Regions from separate parts of the Bacillus paramycoides genome, predicted to be linked through region 1. Evidence: riboswitches for the same ligand, from Rfam matches in the RefSeq annotation. Region 1 holds a riboswitch; each other region holds the start of a gene.

Region 1 (5,258 bases):
TGAGCTAGGCGATATCGTATTCGTTGAACTTCCTGAAGTAGGTGCAACAATTGAAGCTGACGAGCCATTCGGAAGCGTAGAATCTGTTAAAACAGTTTCTGAGTTATACGCGCCTGTAAGCGGTAAAGTTGTAGCAGTAAACGAAGAATTAAGTGACCAACCAGAACTTGTTAACGAATCTCCATACGAGGGTGCATGGATGGTTAAAGTTGAACTTTCTGATGCAAGCCAAGTTGAGAAGTTATTAACTGCTGAAAAATATGCAGAAATGACAAACCAAGACTAATTATAGTCGACTAAAGGACAGCCTTTGTGCTGTCCTTTTTTATTTTGTGTTACATAATACATTTAAAATCGAGCGAAAATGAATAAGCTATTATGGGAATGAACGTTTTTTGGTAAGGTTTCATGGGCTTGGTAATCTGAACAGTCGGTTCCACTTTTCTTTATTGTCCAGCTCTAGCGGCTAGATTGTTCGGTGGCTTCGCTCCTTCCTGCAAGGCAAAAAGCGCCTTTACGTCAGAAGCTCCATCCCCCTCACAATCTGAACGAGCCGGTTCCGCTTTTCTTTTGCAAAAATAAACAGGAAACAACATGAAAATAACGAATATACTATATACTAAGTTAAAGGTTGTATAGTATATGGTGATCGGGTGATGACATATGATTTATGTGGAAAAAGTCATTATTGTAGAAGGTAAATCAGATAGAAGAAAGATTGAATCTATTATTCGTGAACCGGTGGAAATTGTTTGTACAAATGGTACAATTGGTTTGTCGAAAATGGATGAGCTCATTGATCAGTTTTTTGATAAGGAAGTGTATGTACTTGTGGATGCTGATGATGCTGGAGAAAAGTTAAGGAAACAATTTCGAAAAGAATTTCCGCAAGCAGAGCATATTTATATTGATCGCTCGTACCGAGAAGTGGCAACTGCGCCATCTTCACACTTAGCAAATGTACTATGGGGAGCTGACATTGACGTTTATACAGAATATTTACGGTAAGGAATGATAGAAGTGATTGACTGGACAGGAGCCGAAGCAACAGCCCTAATAGAGACTGAAGAAAAAACAGTGTTATATGTATATACTCCAATGTGTGGAACATGCCAATTAGCAAAAAAAATGTTAACTGTCGTTGAGATGACAATTGAAGACTTGAAAATTGGAATGTTAGATTTAAATTATGCTCCGCATTTAGCGAAAGAGTATGGGATCGAAAGTGTGCCGTGTTTACTTGTTTTTGAAAATGGGACACTCATGAAGAAGATATATGCATTTCATTCGGTTGAATATTTATATACGGAATTAAAGTAGGCGGCAAAGTTTTTGCCGCCTCGACATATTTCTTGGGAAATATGTCGAGATGCAGGGTGGTTACAGTATTTGTCGAGCGAAAGTAACAGGATTGCTCTTTAGTAAGAGGGAATGGTATGTGTAATAGAAAGTGATATGAAGGATGTGATTTAAGGTGAAATTATATTCTTTGCTGCAATCATTTGTAAATTACGCTAATGGTCAATATCATTTAGAGCCGCTTTTAAGACAAGGAGAAAAAACTGTTAATTTCCGCTTTGGAGATGAAAGTTATTCGTTACAAATTTCAAGAGATTATATAGAACTGCTACATGAGGAAATAGGGACGGAGCAAATTGTTTGTGTAGATGAAGAAGATGTAAAACAATTGGTAAACGGCAATGTACGATTGCAAATGTTAATGAACGATGGACGTGTACAATATTCGGGAACATATCGAACGATGCTATTAGTCGAATCGATGTTTCACATATGTAAACCGATGTCAGTAGGGGCTTAAAATTCTGAAGGTTCATTTTTTACGAAAATTTCTGTTGACATGGTGTGTGGATATTGATACAATTCAATTCATAAAATATAGACAATTTCATAAATTACAAATCAGACGAAAATGTAATCTGATTTCTCTTATCAAGAGAGGTGGAGGGACTGTGCCCTGTGAAGCCCGGCAACCGTCAACTTATGTTGAAATGGTGCCAATTCCTGCAAAGCAAATGCTTTGAGAGATGAGAGAGAGGGATAATGCTGTTATATACGCACATAAACCTTTCTGCTTCTCTAAAGCAGAAAGGTTTTTTTATTGTTTGAATGTGGAGGACATTCAAATAATAAAAGTAGTGATACCGGTGGACTACACGCATTAAACATAAAAAATTGCGGAGTCGACCCAAAATCTAGCTTCAGCGGCTAGAACAGTCGGTCGTTTCATCCCTTCCTATGAGGCAAAAAGCGCCTCTACGTCAGGGATTCGGGCGTCCTCTTGTTCTAAACGAGCCGCTTACGCTTTTTATTAAAAAAAGGGGTGATACACCATGATTCTATTAGAGAATGTAAAGAAAATATATAAAGCAAAAAGCGGTGATGTCACTGCTGTAGATAACGCCAATTTAAAAATAGACAAAGGTGAAATCTTTGGTGTTATCGGATATAGTGGCGCTGGGAAAAGTTCTTTAATCAGATTGTTCAATCAGTTGGAGAAACCAACTTCTGGCCAAATTACAATTGCAAATCGTGTGATTTCAGCAATTACAGGAAGTGAACTTCGTAAGGCAAGGCAAGAAATCGGAATGATTTTTCAGCATTTCAACTTACTTTGGTCACGAACTGTACGCGAAAATATCGAGTTCCCGCTTGAAATTGCAGGTGTTGACAAGGCGAAGAGAAGAAAACGCGTGGATGAGTTAATTCATCTTGTTGGATTAGAAGGAAGAGGAGATGCGTATCCATCTCAGCTGAGCGGAGGACAAAAGCAACGTGTTGGTATTGCGAGAGCGTTAGCTAACAATCCGCAAGTACTTTTATGTGATGAAGCAACGTCAGCTCTTGATCCAGAAACGACAGATCAAATTTTAGATTTATTATTAGATATTAATAAGCGTCTCGGTTTAACAATTGTACTCATTACACATGAGATGCACGTGATTCGAAAGATTTGTAATCGAGTGGCGGTAATGGAAAAAGGAAAGATTGTAGAAACGGGTCCAGTACTTGATGTATTCCGTAATCCACAGCAAGATATTACAAAACGATTTGTAAAGCAATTAACAGATTCTGAAGATACAAATGAAACGATTGAAAGTTTAATTGAAAAATATCCAGATGGTAAAGTAGTTCGTTTGCAGTTTATCGGTGAAGCTGTAGAAAGACCAGTACTTCAAAGATTAATGCAACGCAGTGATATAGAAGTTAGCATTTTGCAAGGAAATATCGCACAAACGAATGACGGTTCTTACGGTAGTTTAGTTGTTCATTTAAATGGTGAGGAAACAGCGATTCAGCAAGCAATAGAGGGAATACATCAAGATCAAGTAGAGCTGGAGGTGATTGCACATGGATAAGTTACTCACAAATGTTGATTGGAATCAAATGTTAGAAGCAACTGGTGAAACGTTATATATGACGGCAATCGCTGCTCTTGCCACATTTGTTTTAGGACTAATTTTAGGATTGTTACTCTTTATGACAGCGAAAGATAATTTATGGGAAAACAAGACGGTTAACACAGCGATTGGAGCGTTCGTAAATATATTCCGTTCGATACCGTTTATTATTTTAATCATTTTATTAATCCCATTCACAAAGATCTTGCTTGGAACAATTCTTGGAGCAAGTGCAGCGTTGCCAGCTTTAATTATTGGAGCGGCACCATTTTACGCAAGAATGGTTGAAATTGCACTTCGTGAAATTGATAAAGGTGTAATCGAAGCTTCAAAAGCAATGGGAGCAAAAACAAGCACAATTATTTTGAAAGTGTTAATTCCAGAATCGTTACCGGCATTAGTATCTGGTATTACGGTTACGACAATTGCTTTAGTAGGCTATACAGCAATGGCGGGAGTTGTTGGTGCTGGTGGTCTTGGAACACTTGCATATTTAGAAGGATTCCAACGAGGAAATAACGATGTAACAATCGTTGCGACAATTTGTGTATTACTAGTTGTATTTTTCATTCAGTGGATTGGTGATCGTGTAACGGTTCGAATAGATAAACGATAATAAAAAACGGGAGGATGTTACAAATGAAAAAATTATTACTTACAGCACTTATTTCAACTTCAATTTTTGGGTTAGCTGCTTGTGGCGGGAAAGATAAAGATGAAAAGAAATTAGTTGTGGGGGCTTCTAACGTACCGCACGCTGAAATTTTAGAAAAGGCAAAGCCGTTACTTGAGAAAAAAGGAATTGAATTAGAAGTGAAAAAGTTCCAAGATTACGTGTTGCCAAATAAATCGTTAGCGGATAAGGATCTAGATGCAAACTACTTCCAGCATATTCCGTATTTAGAAAAAGAAATTAAAGATAAAAAATATGATTTTGAAATAGCGGGGAAAATTCATATTGAACCAATTGGTGTATACTCTCAAAAATATAAGAGCTTAAAAGAACTTCCAGACGGGGCGACAATTATTATGAGTAATTCCGTTACTGACCATGGACGTGGTTTAGCAATTTTACAAAAAGAAGGCATTTTAAAAATTAAAGACGGAGTAGATCCAGTTAGTGCAACTCCAAAAGATATTGCAGATAATCCGAAAAACTTAAAGTTCAAAACGGATATTGAGCCTGGTTTGTTACCACAGGTGTATAACAATAAAGAAGGCGACGCTGTTTTAATTAACTCAAACTATGCAATTGATGCGAAATTAAACCCAGAAAAAGATGCAATTGCAATTGAAGGTGATGATTCTCCATATGCAAACGTAGTAGTGGTTCGTAAAGGTGATAAAGATAAAAAGGCGATTAAAGAGCTAGTAGAAGTATTGCATTCAAAAGAAATTCAAGACTTTATTACTAAAGAATATAAAGGTGCTGTACTTCCGATAAGTGAATAAATAGAAGGAAAGGACTGGTAATTTTCCAGTTCTTTTTTCTTTATATAAATAAGAAGAAAGGTGTATCATAGAAAGATGTAAATGAAATACTTATATACATTTGTGAAAAAATTGTTACTTTTTTTCGTCGTTTGCGATATCATTTTATTTGATATAAAATTAGAATGAGAATAAAATGAGAATATGAACGTTTTAGGAATTTTTAAAATGTATATATAGGATTAATGGAGGTATTGAGATGGCTGGTTCTACATTAACGGTTAAAGACTTACACGTATCAATTGATGGCAAAGAAATTTTAAAAGGTGTAAACCTTGAAGTAAAAGGTGGAGAAATCCACGCAATTATGGGACCTAACGGAACAGGTAAATCAACTTTATCTTCTGC
Region 2 (5,258 bases), 700 kb from region 1:
CTTGTACTAGGGACACTTACGGCAATTGGGCCGTTATCTATCGATATGTATTTGCCTTCGTTACCGAAATTAACGGATGATTTACAGACAGGTGCATCCCTGGCGCAGCTTACATTGACAGCTTGTTTACTTGGGCTTTCAGTAGGGCAATTATTTGTCGGTTCAATTAGTGATATTTACGGAAGGCGCAAACCTCTTATTATTGCTCTTATTATTTATGTTGCTTCTTCTTTACTTTGTGCTATTGCACCATCTATTTGGACTTTAGTGTTATTGCGCTTCTTACAAGGAGCTTCAGGATCGGCTGGGATTGTTATATCACGTGCAATGGTACGTGACATGTATTCGGGTTCTGAAATGACGAAGTTTTTCTCGCTACTCATGTTAGTAAACGGAGCAGCGCCTATTTTGGCACCGATTATTGGAGGACAATTGCTACAGTTTACAACATGGCGCGGTGTCTTCATTGTTCTTGGAGCAATTAGTGTATTCATGTTAATATCAGCTACTTTCGTATTACGTGAAACATTACCTCCTGAAGAGAGAGAAACAGGTGGATTGTCAGGGACGTTGGCGACGTACGGAAAACTATTAAAGGATCGTCTGTTTATGGGATATGCATTGTCTCAAGGGCTAGTAACGGCGGCAATGTTTGCATACATTTCGGGCTCACCATTTGTGCTACAGAACATATACGGAGCATCACCACAGCAATTTAGTTTATTCTTTGCAATCAACGGTATTGGTATTATTATTGCTAGTCAGGTAACGGGTCGTTTAGCAGGGAAAGTGAATGAGAAGACATTATTTGTTGCTGGTATTATTATCGCAGCTATTGGTGGTTTATCTTTACTACTGACAATCTTACTAGGAATAGGTTTAATTGGTGTTTTATGCTCGTTATTCCTTGTCGTATCAAGTGTCGGGGTTGTATCAACAACTGGGTTCTCGTTAGCGATGAGAAATCAGAAACAAGCCGCAGGAACAGCGTCGGCCTTATTAGGATTATTACAGTTCATTTCAGGAGCGCTTGTTGCACCGTTAGTGGGTATTGGCGGAAGCAACACCGCATTACCGATGGGTGTTGTAATAGCTCTTTGTGAAATGGGTGCTGTGTTATGTTATTTGTTTATGGCCAGAAGAAGTGAAAAGCAGTTTGAACTGCAACAAAGACAAAATTTAGAGGCTTAACTTATAAAAAAGAGCTGATTCAAATATTTTTGAATCAGCTCTTTTTTCATTTCTTTGAAATAACTCATACAGCTTTGTAAGGTGATGCAAAAGTTATTTGCATAAAGTGACGATACTGTGACAAAAATGTAGGCATGTATATTAAGGTAGCGTCTTAAGTGTAAAAAGTAGGATGTTCTCGGTATAATAACAAGTGGAGATAAAAGAAACTATAATGAGTAGTAGCTGTAGATAAAAGGAGAAGAAGAGATGAAGAAGGTTTTGGGTATTGCTGTAATGGGAAGTATGATCCTTCTAGCAGGATGTAATGGAAATAAAGATACGAAAGAACCGAAAGAAAAGGTAGAGCAATCTACTGAGCAAACAGAAGAGATGAAAGAATACCGTGCAGTACATGAAAAATACGATATGAAAATGAATAAAGAAATTAATAAAGCACTACAGTTATTTGAAGTGGCAAAAGAAAAGGGCGGTAAGGAAATAACGAATGCTACATATAAAGAAGATGTGCAAAAGGTAACGACTAGCATGTTAGAAGATATTGATAATATACGTAAAGAAATTCGTGTTCCAAAGTCGAAAGAGCAAGAACATGAGGTATACGCTGGTTTCTTGAATGAATCGGAACAAGCAATGAAAAAATTACAGAAGTTAGCTAAAGAAGAAGACTCATCATTGATTCGTGATATAGAAATTAACTTTGCAACAGCATCGACATACTATAAACGTTTTCAAGCAGAAACGAAAAAATAACCTTGCGTACGCGCAAGGTTATTTTTTCTTCTTACCATCTCCGTCTTCATCCTCAGATACTAATACATTCTGTTCTTCGTGAAATGCAGAGATTTTTTGTCCGGTAATATTATCGAATGGAGTATAAAAAGAAGTGATACGTTTCTTTTTAATAAAGAGTTTATAGAAGCCGATGATGACAAGTATAACGATTGTTAATGGTAATCCTATAGTAGCAAGAAGTAAGGGATCCATTTTATAACTCCTTTAATACAATTTCTTTTTATTATAAGTGAAAGATTGTAATTTCAATAACTAATATAACAGAAAACTGATTTTTCTAAATATATCCAATTTGATTGACTTTTCATTTTTTCAGAATTATAATTCGAAATATACAATTTGAACCAAATAATAATATAGCAATTTACTTATCCAGAGAGGTAGAGGGACTGGCCCTATGACACCTCAGCAGCGGGTTCTGTAACAGGAACACCGTGCTAATTCCAGCAAGCAAGTCTTGAAAGATAAGTGATGGGCCTTCGTTTATTAAGCCTTGATCTTATTTTTTAAGATCAAGGCTTTTTGTGTTTTAAGAAGAGGAAAGGGAGTAATGGGAAAGATACGTTAATAAAACAAAGTAAATTTATGAGTTTAGGAGGTTATTGGAGTGTATGTTGTTAAAAAACTATCAGTTATGGTGTTTACACTATGGATTATTACAACAGTAACATTTTTGATTATGCACATTATTCCGGGGGATCCATTTTCATCGGATGCAAAGATCTTTCCGGCGGAAGTTGTGCAGAACATGAGGGCAAAGTATCACCTTGATGAACCGCTATGGAATCAATATGTTGCTTATTTAGACGGCGTAGTTCATTTTGATTTTGGTGAATCTGTTCAATCGACGGGGCAAGGTGTATCAGAAATTATAACGACAGGATTTGGTCCATCAGCAATCATCGGCTTACAAGCACTTGTTATTTCATTGTTAGTCGGAATTGCAGCGGGTACATTTGCTGCTCTCTATCACGGGAGAGTAATTGATTATAGTGTGAGTTTACTTGCGATTCTCGGCATATCTATTCCAAGTTTTATTTTAGCACCATTATTTATACAAGTATTTGCTATACAATTTGAACTTTTACCAGTAGCGTCTTGGGGCACATTTGAACATACGGTATTACCGTCATTCGCATTAGCATTAGGGCCAATCGCGGTTATTACAAGATTTGTTCGCTCTAATATGATTGAAGTTTTGCAGAGTGATTATATTAAGCTAGCGAGAGCGAAAGGTATACCAATTAAGAAGATTATTATAAGGCATGCTCTTCGAAATGCAATTGTTCCAGTACTAACGTTTGTTGGACCGTTAATGGCTGGGCTTTTAACAGGAACTTTCATTATTGAAAAGATCTTTGCGATTCCCGGTCTCGGAAAATATTTTGTAGATAGTATTTTTAACCGAGATTATCCAGTAATTATGGGAACAACAATTTTCTATAGTGCATTATTAATTTCTTGTATTTTCATTACAGATATTATTCACCGTATTGTTGATCCGCGTATTCGTTCTATTACGTAAGGAGGGGGGCATTTAAATGGGAGCTTATGAAATCAATAAACAGCTATTAACGAATGAAGAGAAAAAAGAATTAACGATAAATAAAGAGCAGCAAACGATTAGCCGAAAAAAAGAAGTGTTTCGTAAGTTTGTATCAAATCCGATCGCAGTTCTAGGAGCGTTGACATTATTACTCATTATTATTTTCTCTCTTATCGGTGAAAGTTTAACCCCTTTTACCGCGAGTGAACAAGTAAAAGAGGCGACAAATTTACCTCCTAGTAGTGAGCATTGGTTCGGAACAGATGATTTAGGTCGGGATATTTGGGCACGTACTTGGGCTGGTGGGAAAATTTCATTAGTAGTTGGATTAATAGCGGCTGTTCTTGATATAGGACTTGGTGTACTGATTGGGGGATTTAGTGGATATGTGAGAGGGCGTAATCGCCTTGGAACGTTAATTGATGAGTGGATTGTACGAGGGATTGAAGTATTATACGGTATTCCATATTTATTAATTGTTATTTTACTACTAATCATTATGAAACCAGGACTTTTTACAATTATTATTGCTCTTGCATTAACAGGGTGGATTGGTATGGCACGTCTCGTTAGGGCGCAAGTCTTATCTTTAAAGCAAAGAGAATTTGTTATTGCAGCAGAGCGATTGGGTACATCGCATATGAAGATTATATACGGACATATCATTCCGAACTTAACAGGCATTATTATCGTAAATTTATCATTTACAATTCCCGCAGCTATTTTCTCAGAATCATTTTTAAGTTTTATCGGACTCGGGGTACAATCACCAGCAGCGAGCTGGGGGACGATGACGAATGATGCGCTCGGGACACTATTAAGTGGGGAATGGTGGCAACTTTTCTTCCCATCGCTGATGATTGCGCTCATTATGTTCGCATTTAATGCAATTGGTGATGGTTTGCAAGATGCAATTGATCCAAAAATCGTCAAACGGAATCGAAAGGAGAAAAGACATGGGACAGCTCTTATCTTTAGAAAACGTAACATTGGCCGTTGAAAAAGAGAATAGTAAGCAAGCAATTGTGAAGCATGTTTCCTTTTCTATTAACGAAGGTGAAATCGTTGCACTTGTAGGAGAAAGTGGTTCAGGAAAAAGTGTTACAGCACAATCTATTGTCGGATTAAATCAAGAATCTATTCACATCGATGACGGGAGCATCTCTTTCCACTCTCAAGGATTAACGAATTTACAAGAATCAGAATGGAATCAAATTCGAGGGAAAGACATTTCGTTTATCTTTCAAGACCCTCTGTCCGCTTTAAATCCGACGATGAAAGTAGGAAGGCAAATTACAGAGGTGATTTTGCAACATGAGAAAAAGTCGAAAAGAGAAGCAAAAGAAATTGCGATTAATTTATTAACGGATTTAGGGATACATGAAGCAGAGAAACGTTTTGAACAGTACCCACATCAATTAAGCGGAGGTATGAGACAACGTATTTGTTTAGCAATTGCGTTTGCTTGTCATCCAAAGCTCGTTATTGCAGATGAGCCTACAACTGCATTAGATGTAACGATTCAAAAGCAAATTATGGGGTTATTAAAAGAGCGAAAAGAAAAACAAAATACGAGTATTTTATTAATTACACACGATTTGGCACTTGTACATGAAGTAGCAGATCGAGTAGTTGTGATGTACGGGGGACGTGTTGTTGAAAAAGGGACGATACAAGAAGTGATAGGTTCACCTAAGCACCCATATACGAAAAGTTTATTGCAAGC
Region 3 (5,258 bases), 860 kb from region 1:
AAAAAAAGACCAGGAAAACTCCTGGTCCATTACTCTACTTAACAAACATTGGATTCTACGTTATACAGAATTGGAAGGTACAGAATTAGGGTTTGTTTGTTAAGTAGATTATATGTTGAACGAACTAACAGCGGAGGGGTTCCTTCTGCTAGCCCGTTAAACTCAATTATTATTTTACGATTTTTTCAAGCTCATCAAGTGAAAGATCTACTGAAATGGAACCATCATTTGTTTCTTTCTTAATTGCATCTGTTACTTCTTTTGAATGATATAGTTCAATTACTTTTTTCAGTGTTGGATCATCTTTATCTTTCGTACGAGCTGCGAAAATATTAATATACGGCTTCGCATTTTCATTCTTTGGATCTTCTAAGAAAATCGGATCCTTCGCTGGATCTAATCCAGCTTGACCAGCAACACCGTTATTAATAACTGACGCTGCAACATCTTTTAATACACGAGGTGTTTGCTGTGCGATAACCGGTGTAATTTTTAACTTCTTCGGATTTTCAGCAATGCCGCTTGGATCCCCGAATAGGCCAAAGTCTTTTTTAAGCTTTACTAATCCAGCTGCATCAAGAAGTTTTAATGCACGAGCTTGGTTCGTTGGATCATTTGGAATCGCAATTTCTGAACCATCTGGGATTTCACTTGCTTTCTTATGTTTTTCAGAGTATAAGCCCATTGGTGCAATTTGCGTTGTACCGACAGCTGTAATATCTAACTTATGCTCTTTTTTAAACTGCTCTAAGAAAGCAATATGCTGAAATGAGTTTAGTTCAATATCTCCATCAGCTAACGCTTTATTTGGCGTTGTATAATCAGAGAACTCAACCAGTTTAACTTTAATCCCTTCTTTTTCAGCTTTTTCCTTTACAATTTCCCAAGCGTTTCCATCCGTTCCAGTTACACCAATGCGGACTGTCTTCTCTTTTGCTCCTGCATCTGAACAACCACTTAACGCTGAAATCCCTACAATTGCTGATAATGCAAATGCTAAAATTTTCTTCATTTCCTTTTCCCCTCTTCCCTTTTATGATCTGCGTAAAAAGACTTTCGCAAAGTAGTTTCCTAAGTTTTGAGCTACCTGTACGAGAATAATAAGTAAAACGACCGTTACGAACATAACCGATGTATCAAAACGTTGATAACCATATGTCATCGCTAAGTCACCAAGACCGCCGCCACCGACAAGCCCAGCAACTGCAGAAAATTCAATTAAACCAACTGTCATAAATGTAACCCCTAAGATTAATGGTGCTAACGCTTCTGGTACAAGAATTTCAAAAACAATTCTAAATGGTGAAGCACCCATTGCTTGAGCGGCTTCAATGACTCCCTTTGGAACTGAAACAAGATTTGTTTCAACCATTCTAGCGATACCGATTGATGCAACTAACGTCATTGGGAAAATTGCTGCTGCTGTTCCAATCGTCGTTCCGATAACACTTCTTGTTAGTGGGCTTAAAGCTACTAAGAAGATGATGAATGGAACCGGACGAATTGTATTAATAATGATATTAAGAATAGAAAAGATCCATTTATTTTCTAAAAAGTTTCCTTTTCTCGTTACATATAATAGTAAACCTAGAGGTATACCAAGAATTGTAGCGAATATAAGGGTTACAATTACCATTAAGAGGGTATCCCCCGTCGCATCTACTATGCGGGGCCAAAATATACTCCAATCAACTCGCATGAGCTTCTACCTCCTTCAGCTGCACTTGTAGTCTTAGATGTTGTAATGCTTTTTGAATTTCTTTCTGTTCACCTTGCAGTTCTACAAGTAGATTTCCAAATAACACATTTTGAAGTTCAATAATATTTCCGTACAGTACGTTTACATCGACGTTATAGTTTTTCGCGATATACGATAGTACCGGCTGTCCTGTCTCTTCACCAGTAAATGTTAAGCGATAAATCTGTCCACCATTTTGAATTTTCCCTAAAACACTTTCCGGTAAATGATCATTAATAATAGAGCGTACAAAATTTTGAGTCGTCTTTGTTTTTGGTTGTGTAAAAACATCAAACAGTTTTCCTTCTTCAATAACCTTTCCCTTCTCCATTACAGCTACACGGTGACAAATTTCTTTCACAACATGCATTTCATGTGTAATAAGAAGAATTGTTACATTGTATTCTCGATTTACTTTCTTTAATAAGTTCAAAATTTCTGTCGTTGTTTCTGGATCTAAAGCTGATGTTGCCTCATCACATATAAGGATATCTGGTGATGTTGCCAGTGCCCTAGCAATGCCCACACGCTGTTTTTGACCACCTGATAGTTGCTCTGGATAATAGTCTGCTTTATCCTCTAACCCGACAAACTTCAGCAGTTCATTTACTCTTTCTTTTATCTCATTATTTGGTACTTTTGCTAATTTTAATGGATACGCAATATTCCCAAACACTGTTCTTGAATTAAATAAATTAAAACTTTGAAAAATCATCCCGATTCTTTGTCTTAGCTTCCGTAATTCTTTCGTCGATAGTGATGTAATATCTTTATCATCTATTGAAATCGTTCCTGCCGTTGGTCTCTCTAACATATTTACTAAGCGTAACAACGTACTCTTTCCAGCGCCACTAAAACCGATAATGCCGAAAATTTCGCCCTTTTCAACTGATAACGTTACATCCTCCACCGCATGAACAGATTGCCCACTTGATTCATATACTTTACTTACGTTGTTAAAAGAAATCATTTTTTCCCCTCCTATATGCTGTAAAAACTTGAAGTAGAGCTTTCGAGGTAAAATAAAAAGTGCTCTCCTTCTTATCAAACATAAAGATAAGAAGGAGAGCACTTATATGTACTCGTTCACATCTTCTCATCTTCCAAGCCTTTATAAGGCTTGCTGGAGTTAGCACGGTATTAAAAAACCCGTTGCTGAGGTATCGTAGGGCCAGTCCCTCCACCTCTCTGGATAAGAATGTATCGATTTAATTGTCGTTTAATTAATTCTCATTATAGAACTCAGAATAATAAGAGTCAATACATTTTTTAGAAAAATATTAATTATTCCTTTATTATAATTTTCAGATGAAAATTCATGAAAAAATAGTAATCTTTAAAGTTATGTAAAATTCTCCTCTCGCATATTTTTTAAAAGGATAATCTTCTCTACTAATTGAATACCATTATTTGAATATGAAATCGGAGGAAGATAAATATATGAAAACAGCTCTTTTACTTGTTGATATTCAAAATGATTATTTTCCACAAGGAAAGATGGAATTACGTAATCCGGTAGAAGCAAGCGACTATGCTAATGAGCTACTACAACTCTTTAGAACGAGAAATGAACCTATTTTTCATATCCAACATGTAGCAATAAAAGATGACGCTACTTTTTTCCTACCAAATACAGAAGGTGTACATATTCATAAAAGCGTACGCCCACTTAGAAATGAAACCGTTATAATCAAACATTATCCAAATAGTTTTCGGGAAACTGATCTTCTAGAACAATTACAACGTTTAAACATCGAGCACGTCGTCATATGTGGGATGATGACTCATATGTGTATCGATGCTACCGTAAGAGCTGCTTTTGATTTCGGCTTTCAATGTACCGTTATACATGATGCTTGTGCTACAAAAGATCTTTCTTTTAAGAATGCTACTATACCAGCCGTTTATATTCATAACACAATTTTGGCTAGTTTAAATGGCGTATATGGGAATGTAATGAGTACAGAGGAGTTTGTAGCTACAAAAAAACACTCCCTTCAGTGAGCAAAACCGAAAGGAGTGTTTCTTGTCAAACCATAGATTTTCTTTCAAATTGTATTATACAGGAAATCCTTAAAATGAATACTAAAAAATGTGACTAATAAGTCAACTTTTCTCGTTGTTTTGTTTCTATTTACATGTTTATCCCGATATTAATAGGGTTTAGCTAGTTCCACTTACCAAATGGTAATTTATAGTAAGTGTTTTTCATTCAAATTAACTAGTCTCTCCTATTATTTATCTGTCTGTTTTTGTTTCTTTTTCAAATACTCCGCACGCAATTTTTCAATTTGCTGCTTTTTATCAAATTTGACAGGCGTCTGTTTTTCATGAAACTTTGCCACAGCTACCTGGCCTTTATAATCCAATTGATATTTTCCCACTTTGTTCACCTACTTTTCTTATCTTTAAAGAGAATCTATTCAACCAATATAATATACCTTATTTTACTGAAGTAAACCTTATTAGTTTTTCTACTGATATCTATCTTAATCCACATATAGAAAAAATTTTCTCAAAAAAAAGAGATCTTCGCAGACTGCGAAGATCTCTTCTACTATTTCTTATAAAGTTTCAGAAGTAGTTTTTGCTTGCATGTGAAGTGCTAAGTAATCAGGACCACCAGCTTTAGAGTCTGTACCAGACATGTTAAAGCCACCGAATGGTTGGTATCCTACGATTGCACCAGTACATCCACGGTTGAAGTATAAGTTACCTACGTGGAAGTCTTCACGTGCTTTTTCAATATGGTCACGGTTGTTAGAAATAACTGCTCCTGTTAAACCGTATTCTGTATTATTTGCAATTGCAAGTGCATGGTCAAAGTCTTTTGCTTTACAGAATGCTACTACTGGTCCGAAGATTTCTTCTTTCATTAAGCGAGCATCTTCTGCAACGTCAGCAACGATTGTTGGTTGGATGAACCAGCCTTTAGAATCGTCTCCTTCGCCACCTGCTAAGATTCTACCTTCTTCTTTACCAATTGCAACATAGCTCATTACTTTATCGAATGCAGCTTGGTCATTAACAGGACCCATATTTGTACCTAATACAGCTGGGTTAGCAACTGTTAATTTTTTCGTTAATTCAACAGCACGATTTAATACGTGATCGTATACATCTTCATGGATTACTGCACGAGAACATGCAGAACATTTTTGTCCTGAGAATCCAAATGCTGATGCAACGATAGATTTAGCTGCTAATTCAAGATCAGCTTCTTTATCAACAACGATTGTATCTTTACCACCCATTTCAGCGATAACGCGTTTTAACCAAATTTGGCCTGGGTTTACTTTCGCTGCACGCTCATAAATTCGGATACCTACATCACGAGATCCAGTGAAGCTCACGAAACGTGTACGAGGGTGATCTACTAAGTAGTCACCAACTTCAGAACCATTACCTGGAACGAAGTTTACTACGCCAGCTGGTAAGCCAGCTTCTTCTAATACTTCCATGAATTTCGCTGCTACTACAGGAGTTGTACTAGCTGGTTTTAGTAATACTGTGTTACCAG
Region 4 (5,258 bases), 840 kb from region 1:
ATCCTCCTACTATCTTGTTTTACAAGATAGATAAGCGTAAGTATCTTGCTTTACAAAATAGTATAGCAAAGACTATTTTGCAAAACAAGATAGCTAACAATATTTTTCCAAATCTTTGCAGGATTTTTATTATCTACTCTCTAAATAGAGCACTATGAGAACTTTATTATGAAGGGATGTTTTTCATCATGGTTACAAATCGAGTTGTTTTTTTAACAGGCGCTGCAAGTGGTATTGGTTATGAAATGGGAACTGCTTTTGCAAAAGAAGGTGCAAAAGTCGTTATTACCGACCGTCTTGAAGAACGCGCAAAAGAAGCTGCTGAACAATTGCAAAAAGAAGGCTACCAAGCTATCGGTTTAAAATGTGATGTTACATCTGAAGAAGAAATTAAAGCTGCAATTTCTCAAACAGTTAATCATTTCGGTTCATTACATATATTAATTAACAACGCAGGCATGCAACACGTTTCATCAATTGAAGATTTTCCAACCGAAAAGTTTGAACTACTTATTAAAATTATGCAAATTGCTCCTTTTATCGCAATTAAACATGCCTTCCCAATCATGAAAAAGCAAAAGTATGGTCGTATTATTAATGTCGCATCCATTAATGGCCTCGTTGGATTTGCAGGGAAATCCGCCTACAATAGCGCGAAACATGGCGTAATTGGATTAACAAAAGTTGCCGCTTTAGAAGGTGCTACTCATGGAATTACCGTTAACGCTCTTTGTCCTGGTTATGTCGATACCCCTCTCGTACGTAATCAACTACAAGATTTAGCTACAACACGAAATGTACCTCTTGAAAATGTTTTAGAGGATGTCATTTATCCACTTGTACCACAAAAACGCTTATTACAAGTACAAGAAATCGCGGATTATGCTATATTTTTAGCGAGCGAAAAAGCGAAAGGTATAACTGGTCAAGCTGTCGTTATCGACGGTGGTTATACTGCTCAATAAAAAATAAAGTTTGCTCTTTGTGAGCAAACTTTATTTTTTATCCCAGGGACCTTCCTACTTTAGTAATTGTTTAGGGAGTTTCTCGATTGCAACAATTACCCCATCTAATTTACTTTCAATACGGTGGAGTAAATATAGTGTTACAACAATCGGAAACCCTACATTACCTACCATCCTGATCCACTCTTCCATCTTTTCCTCCTCCTTCCATTATATAAATAAGAGAAAAGAAAACATTTAGGCATAAAAAACAAGCTATTATGTATTAGCTTGTTTTTCAAATAATAATGCAATTTCTCGTTTATAATCCCCGCGTATAATACCTCGCTCAGTAATAATGCCTGTAATTAATTCGTTTGGCGTTACATCAAATGCTGGATTATAAACAGTAGTTCCAACTGGCGTTACTTGTTTCCCAAAAATTTTCGTAACTTCTGTTTCGTCTCTTTCTTCAATAACAATTTCAGTGCCTATTTGTTTCGTAATATCAAATGTCGATAGCGGAGCTGCAACGTAAAACGGGATATCGAAATACTTTGCTAATATAGCTAAATTCATTGTTCCGATTTTATTTGCTGTATCTCCATTTGCGACAATTCGGTCCGCTCCTACAATAATTGCATTGATTTTTTTCGTTTGAATAGCATGAGCTGCCGTATTATCTGTAATAAGTGTTACATCAATACCTGCTTGTTTTAATTCCCAGGTCGTTAAACGCCCACCTTGTAAAACCGGTCTCGTTTCACACGCATACGCATGTAACCGTACACCTTTTTCTTTCCCAATATAAAACGGTGCTAGTGCAGTACCATATCTAGCAGTTGCAATACTGCCAGCGTTACAAATTGTTAAAATGTTATCACCGTCTTTAAAGCATGATAATGCATGTTCTCCAATACTCCGGCATACCGCTTCATCTTCTTGCTGAATGAGAAGCGCTTCTTCTTCTAATATTTTTTGTGCTTCTTTTATTGTAGTAATTTCTTGAATAGATTCTCTCATACGATCGATTGCCCAAAATAAATTGACTGCTGTCGGGCGTGACGTCCCTAAATAATTATAATCTCTATTAAACTTCTTTTGAAATTCTTCAATATTTACAGTGTTATATTTTTTTGATGCAAGCGCCAAGCCAAATGCAGCTACAATTCCAATTGCAGGTGCTCCTCTTACTTCTAGCATGACAATACTTTTCCATACCTCTTCAATCGTCGTTAATGTTTTGTATTCTGTGCTATGCGGCAACTTTGTTTGATTTAATACTGTAATGGCATCACCTTTCCAACTGACAGACCTCGGAATAGTAACAACTGTACTCATGCTTTTACCCCTCCAGAAACTGTCTGTTGAAATAATGTTCGGAACAGTTGAATATCAGCGTTCTTAGATTCATATTTTATTAGTTCTTTACCTAAGGATAACGCTTGTTTCTTGGCTTGAATTCTCTTTTCTTTATTCGCTATTCCATCTAAATCAGCTACATGCGCTAAGCCAATTGTTCTTCGGATAAGCTCACACCCAGCAAATCCGACTACATCCGTAAAAATATTTTGCAAAATAATCGGCAACCATTGTTTCTCTTTCGTATATGCTTCTACACCTTCTCCAATCCATAACTTCGTAAAAGTATCTACGAAATAACTCCATGTTTTCTCAATATGGAAAAATAGCACCCTTCTCTGTTCTTCCTCTCTAGATAGAGCATTTAATAATAGATTTGCAATAAATTGACCAAGATCAAATCCAAATGGGCCATATGTTGCAAATTCCGGATCAATCACTTTCGTTTCAGAAGTTGATGAAAAAATACTACCAGTATGTAAATCACCATGAATAAGTGCTTCTTTTCTCGTTAAAAACTTATATTTATATTGCGCTACTTTTAATTTTAAAGTTTTATCACTCCACAATTCATCAACCGCTAGTTGTAACTCCGGCTCATAATCATTCGTATCGTAATGGCCAAACGGATCTGTAAACACTAAATCTTCTGTAATTTTGCAAAGGTCCGGGTTTACAAATACACCTTCTAATACCCTTTTCTCTTCTGACTCTAACCCGAAATCTGAAGTATAAAATAAAGCATGTGCCAAAAAACGACCAATATGCTGAGATAATAGTAGGTACTCTTCTCCTTCTATTAATCCTCTTCTTGTAATTGTAAGTCTTGATAAGTCTTCTATGACTGTTACGGCTAACTCTTCATCATGACTGTACACGACCGGCACGTATTCCGACACATACCTCGCAAAAATTTGCAGTGCCTTACTTTCAATCGTCGCTCTTTTTATAGACAATGGCCAGCTCTCACCAACTACTTTTGCATATGGCAGTGCTTGTTTTATTATAATAGACTTCTCTCCATCATCTAATTTGAACACGTAATTTAAATTTCCATCTCCAATTTCATGACAAACTACATTTGCTTTCTTTTCAAAATAACCATGTTCTTTCGCATATTGTATAGCTGTCGTTTCAGTTAATGAATAATATCCCATCGTCTTCTCCCCCTTTTTTAAATTCAGAGGTTTTTCTGACGTAGAAAAACCTCTTTCCACTAAGAAAGAGGTTTGAAGTTTATCTTCTCCCCTCTTATCTGCCAGAAAGTTTTACTTTCTGCTGGAATTAGCACCGTGCCTTTTGGCGTAAATAAACGCCCCATTTCACAATGGTATTACGGTCGGTTGCTGGGCTTCATCGGGCCAAATCCCTCCACCTGCTCTTGATAAGAGTTGTATAATTTTTTGAATTTTTAACTTTATGTTGAAGACTATACCAAGAATAAAAATCACTTGTCAACATTTTATTTATATAATTCTGGACGACGATCTGCAAAAACTGGAATTCCTTTGCGAACCTCTTTAATTTTCTCAAAATGAAGCTCTCCAAATAAAATTGATTCTTCTTCATTCGCTTCTACAACAACCTCGCCCCAAGGATCAATAATTAAAGAGTGACCGGCAAACTCATTATTCGGGTCCTTTCCTGCCCTATTACATGCGACAACATAACATTGATTTTCAACTGCTCTTGCTTGCAATAGTAAACGCCAATGTGCTAAACGAACTAATGGCCATTCTGCTACAACAAATAAAACTTTTGCACCTTTAGCAGTATGAACGCGCATCCATTCCGGAAAACGAATGTCATAACAAATTGTGCCGGCGCACTCTACATCATCTAACTTAAATTCACCCGTACTATTTCCGGCTATTAAATATTTATGTTCATCCATAAGCTGAAATAAATGTACTTTACTATATTCATTGACTAGTTCTCCTTCCTTGTTTACAACATACATTGTATTTGTAACACCTTGTTTTGTTTGCTTCGCTATGGAACCACCGACAATATGTACACCATATTGTTTCGACCATTCTTTCAACTTTTCTTTCGTTTCCAATCCATCCCTATCTGCAATTTCAGAGAGTCTTGTTAAATCATATCCTGTTGTCCATAGTTCTGGTAACACAATAACATCTGGTTTTTCCTTCATCGCTTCGCTTATTTTATTTTTAGCATTCTCAATATTTTTTTCTACATCTCCAAAGACAATGTCCATTTGAATACATGCGACTTTCATTTTGTCAGCCCCATTCATAATTTTTTCTTTACAAAATACTGGAAAGATTATATCATTTGTCACTAGAATTGTAACAACTTTCAAAAGAGGTGGAAAGTATGAAATTATTTCAACCTTCTGAGATAGTAACATCATTGCCGACACAATTTTTCGCTTCACTTGTTGCAAAAGTTAACAAAGTCGTAGCAGCTGGTCATGATGTTATTAATCTAGGTCAAGGTAATCCAGATCAACCAACACCGCAGCATATCGTAAAAGCTTTACAAGATGCTGCAGAAAAGACCATTCATCATAAATATCCGCCATTTCGCGGACATGAAAGTTTAAAAGAAGCCGTGGCAACATTCTATCAACGTGAATATGATGTAGTAGTAAATCCCAAAACAGAAGTTGCTATTTTATTTGGCGGAAAGGCTGGATTAGTAGAATTACCAGTTTGCTTTACAAACCCTGGTGATACGATTCTCGTTCCAGATCCAGGATATCCAGACTATTTATCAGGTGTTGCTTTAGCAAAAGCACAATTTGAAACAATGCCGCTTATTGCAGAAAATAATTTTTTACCAGATTATACAAAAATTGATGAATCTATTGCGAAACAAGCAAAGTTAATGTTTTTAAACTACCCAAATAATCCTACCGGTGCTACTGCATCAAAAGATTTCTTTGATGAAACCATTCATTTCGCGAATAAACATAATATATTAGTT

Evidence for each region. A riboswitch is a leader RNA that binds a small molecule or an ion and turns the genes downstream of it on or off. The one in region 1 is predicted to bind S-adenosylmethionine.
Region 2: it holds a riboswitch for S-adenosylmethionine, as region 1 does, so the genes downstream of both, AAG068_RS01065 (ABC transporter permease) here and AAG068_RS24990 (methionine ABC transporter ATP-binding protein) in region 1, are expected to answer to the same signal.
Region 3: it holds a riboswitch for S-adenosylmethionine, as region 1 does, so the genes downstream of both, AAG068_RS01885 (methionine ABC transporter ATP-binding protein) here and AAG068_RS24990 (methionine ABC transporter ATP-binding protein) in region 1, are expected to answer to the same signal.
Region 4: it holds a riboswitch for S-adenosylmethionine, as region 1 does, so the genes downstream of both, mtnK (S-methyl-5-thioribose kinase) here and AAG068_RS24990 (methionine ABC transporter ATP-binding protein) in region 1, are expected to answer to the same signal.

Annotation. Positions count from the first base shown of each region.
Region 1 covers NZ_CP152427.1:4,777,609-4,782,866, reverse strand. Annotated here, with positions in the region: gene gcvH (glycine cleavage system protein GcvH) at 1-286, shown strand, start outside; gene AAG068_RS25010 (hypothetical protein) at 447-596, opposite strand; gene AAG068_RS25005 (toprim domain-containing protein) at 664-1,008, shown strand; gene AAG068_RS25000 (thioredoxin family protein) at 1,012-1,320, shown strand; gene AAG068_RS24995 (hypothetical protein) at 1,475-1,819, shown strand; SAM riboswitch class I at 1,945-2,052, shown strand; gene AAG068_RS24990 (methionine ABC transporter ATP-binding protein) at 2,352-3,377, shown strand; gene AAG068_RS24985 (methionine ABC transporter permease) at 3,370-4,035, shown strand; gene metQ (methionine ABC transporter substrate-binding lipoprotein MetQ) at 4,059-4,871, shown strand; gene sufC (Fe-S cluster assembly ATPase SufC) at 5,110-5,258, shown strand, end outside.
Region 2 covers NZ_CP152427.1:181,562-186,819, forward strand. Annotated here, with positions in the region: gene AAG068_RS01050 (multidrug effflux MFS transporter) at 1-1,191, shown strand, start outside; gene AAG068_RS01055 (hypothetical protein) at 1,441-1,944, shown strand; gene AAG068_RS01060 (DUF3951 domain-containing protein) at 1,963-2,178, opposite strand; SAM riboswitch class I at 2,352-2,457, shown strand; gene AAG068_RS01065 (ABC transporter permease) at 2,594-3,511, shown strand; gene AAG068_RS01070 (ABC transporter permease) at 3,528-4,532, shown strand; gene AAG068_RS01075 (ABC transporter ATP-binding protein) at 4,489-5,258, shown strand, end outside.
Region 3 covers NZ_CP152427.1:346,727-351,984, reverse strand. Annotated here, with positions in the region: gene AAG068_RS01900 (HXXEE domain-containing protein) at 1-2, shown strand, start outside; gene AAG068_RS01895 (MetQ/NlpA family ABC transporter substrate-binding protein) at 170-1,012, opposite strand; gene AAG068_RS01890 (methionine ABC transporter permease) at 1,034-1,699, opposite strand; gene AAG068_RS01885 (methionine ABC transporter ATP-binding protein) at 1,689-2,708, opposite strand; SAM riboswitch class I at 2,832-2,937, opposite strand; gene AAG068_RS01880 (cysteine hydrolase family protein) at 3,179-3,742, shown strand; gene AAG068_RS01875 (hypothetical protein) at 3,973-4,122, opposite strand; gene pruA (L-glutamate gamma-semialdehyde dehydrogenase) at 4,303-5,258, opposite strand, start outside.
Region 4 covers NZ_CP152427.1:3,941,389-3,946,646, forward strand. Annotated here, with positions in the region: gene AAG068_RS20225 (3-hydroxybutyrate dehydrogenase) at 189-965, shown strand; gene AAG068_RS20230 (YvrJ family protein) at 1,020-1,157, opposite strand; gene mtnA (S-methyl-5-thioribose-1-phosphate isomerase) at 1,224-2,285, opposite strand; gene mtnK (S-methyl-5-thioribose kinase) at 2,282-3,463, opposite strand; SAM riboswitch class I at 3,555-3,697, opposite strand; gene AAG068_RS20245 (carbon-nitrogen family hydrolase) at 3,769-4,632, opposite strand; gene AAG068_RS20250 (pyridoxal phosphate-dependent aminotransferase) at 4,647-5,258, shown strand, end outside.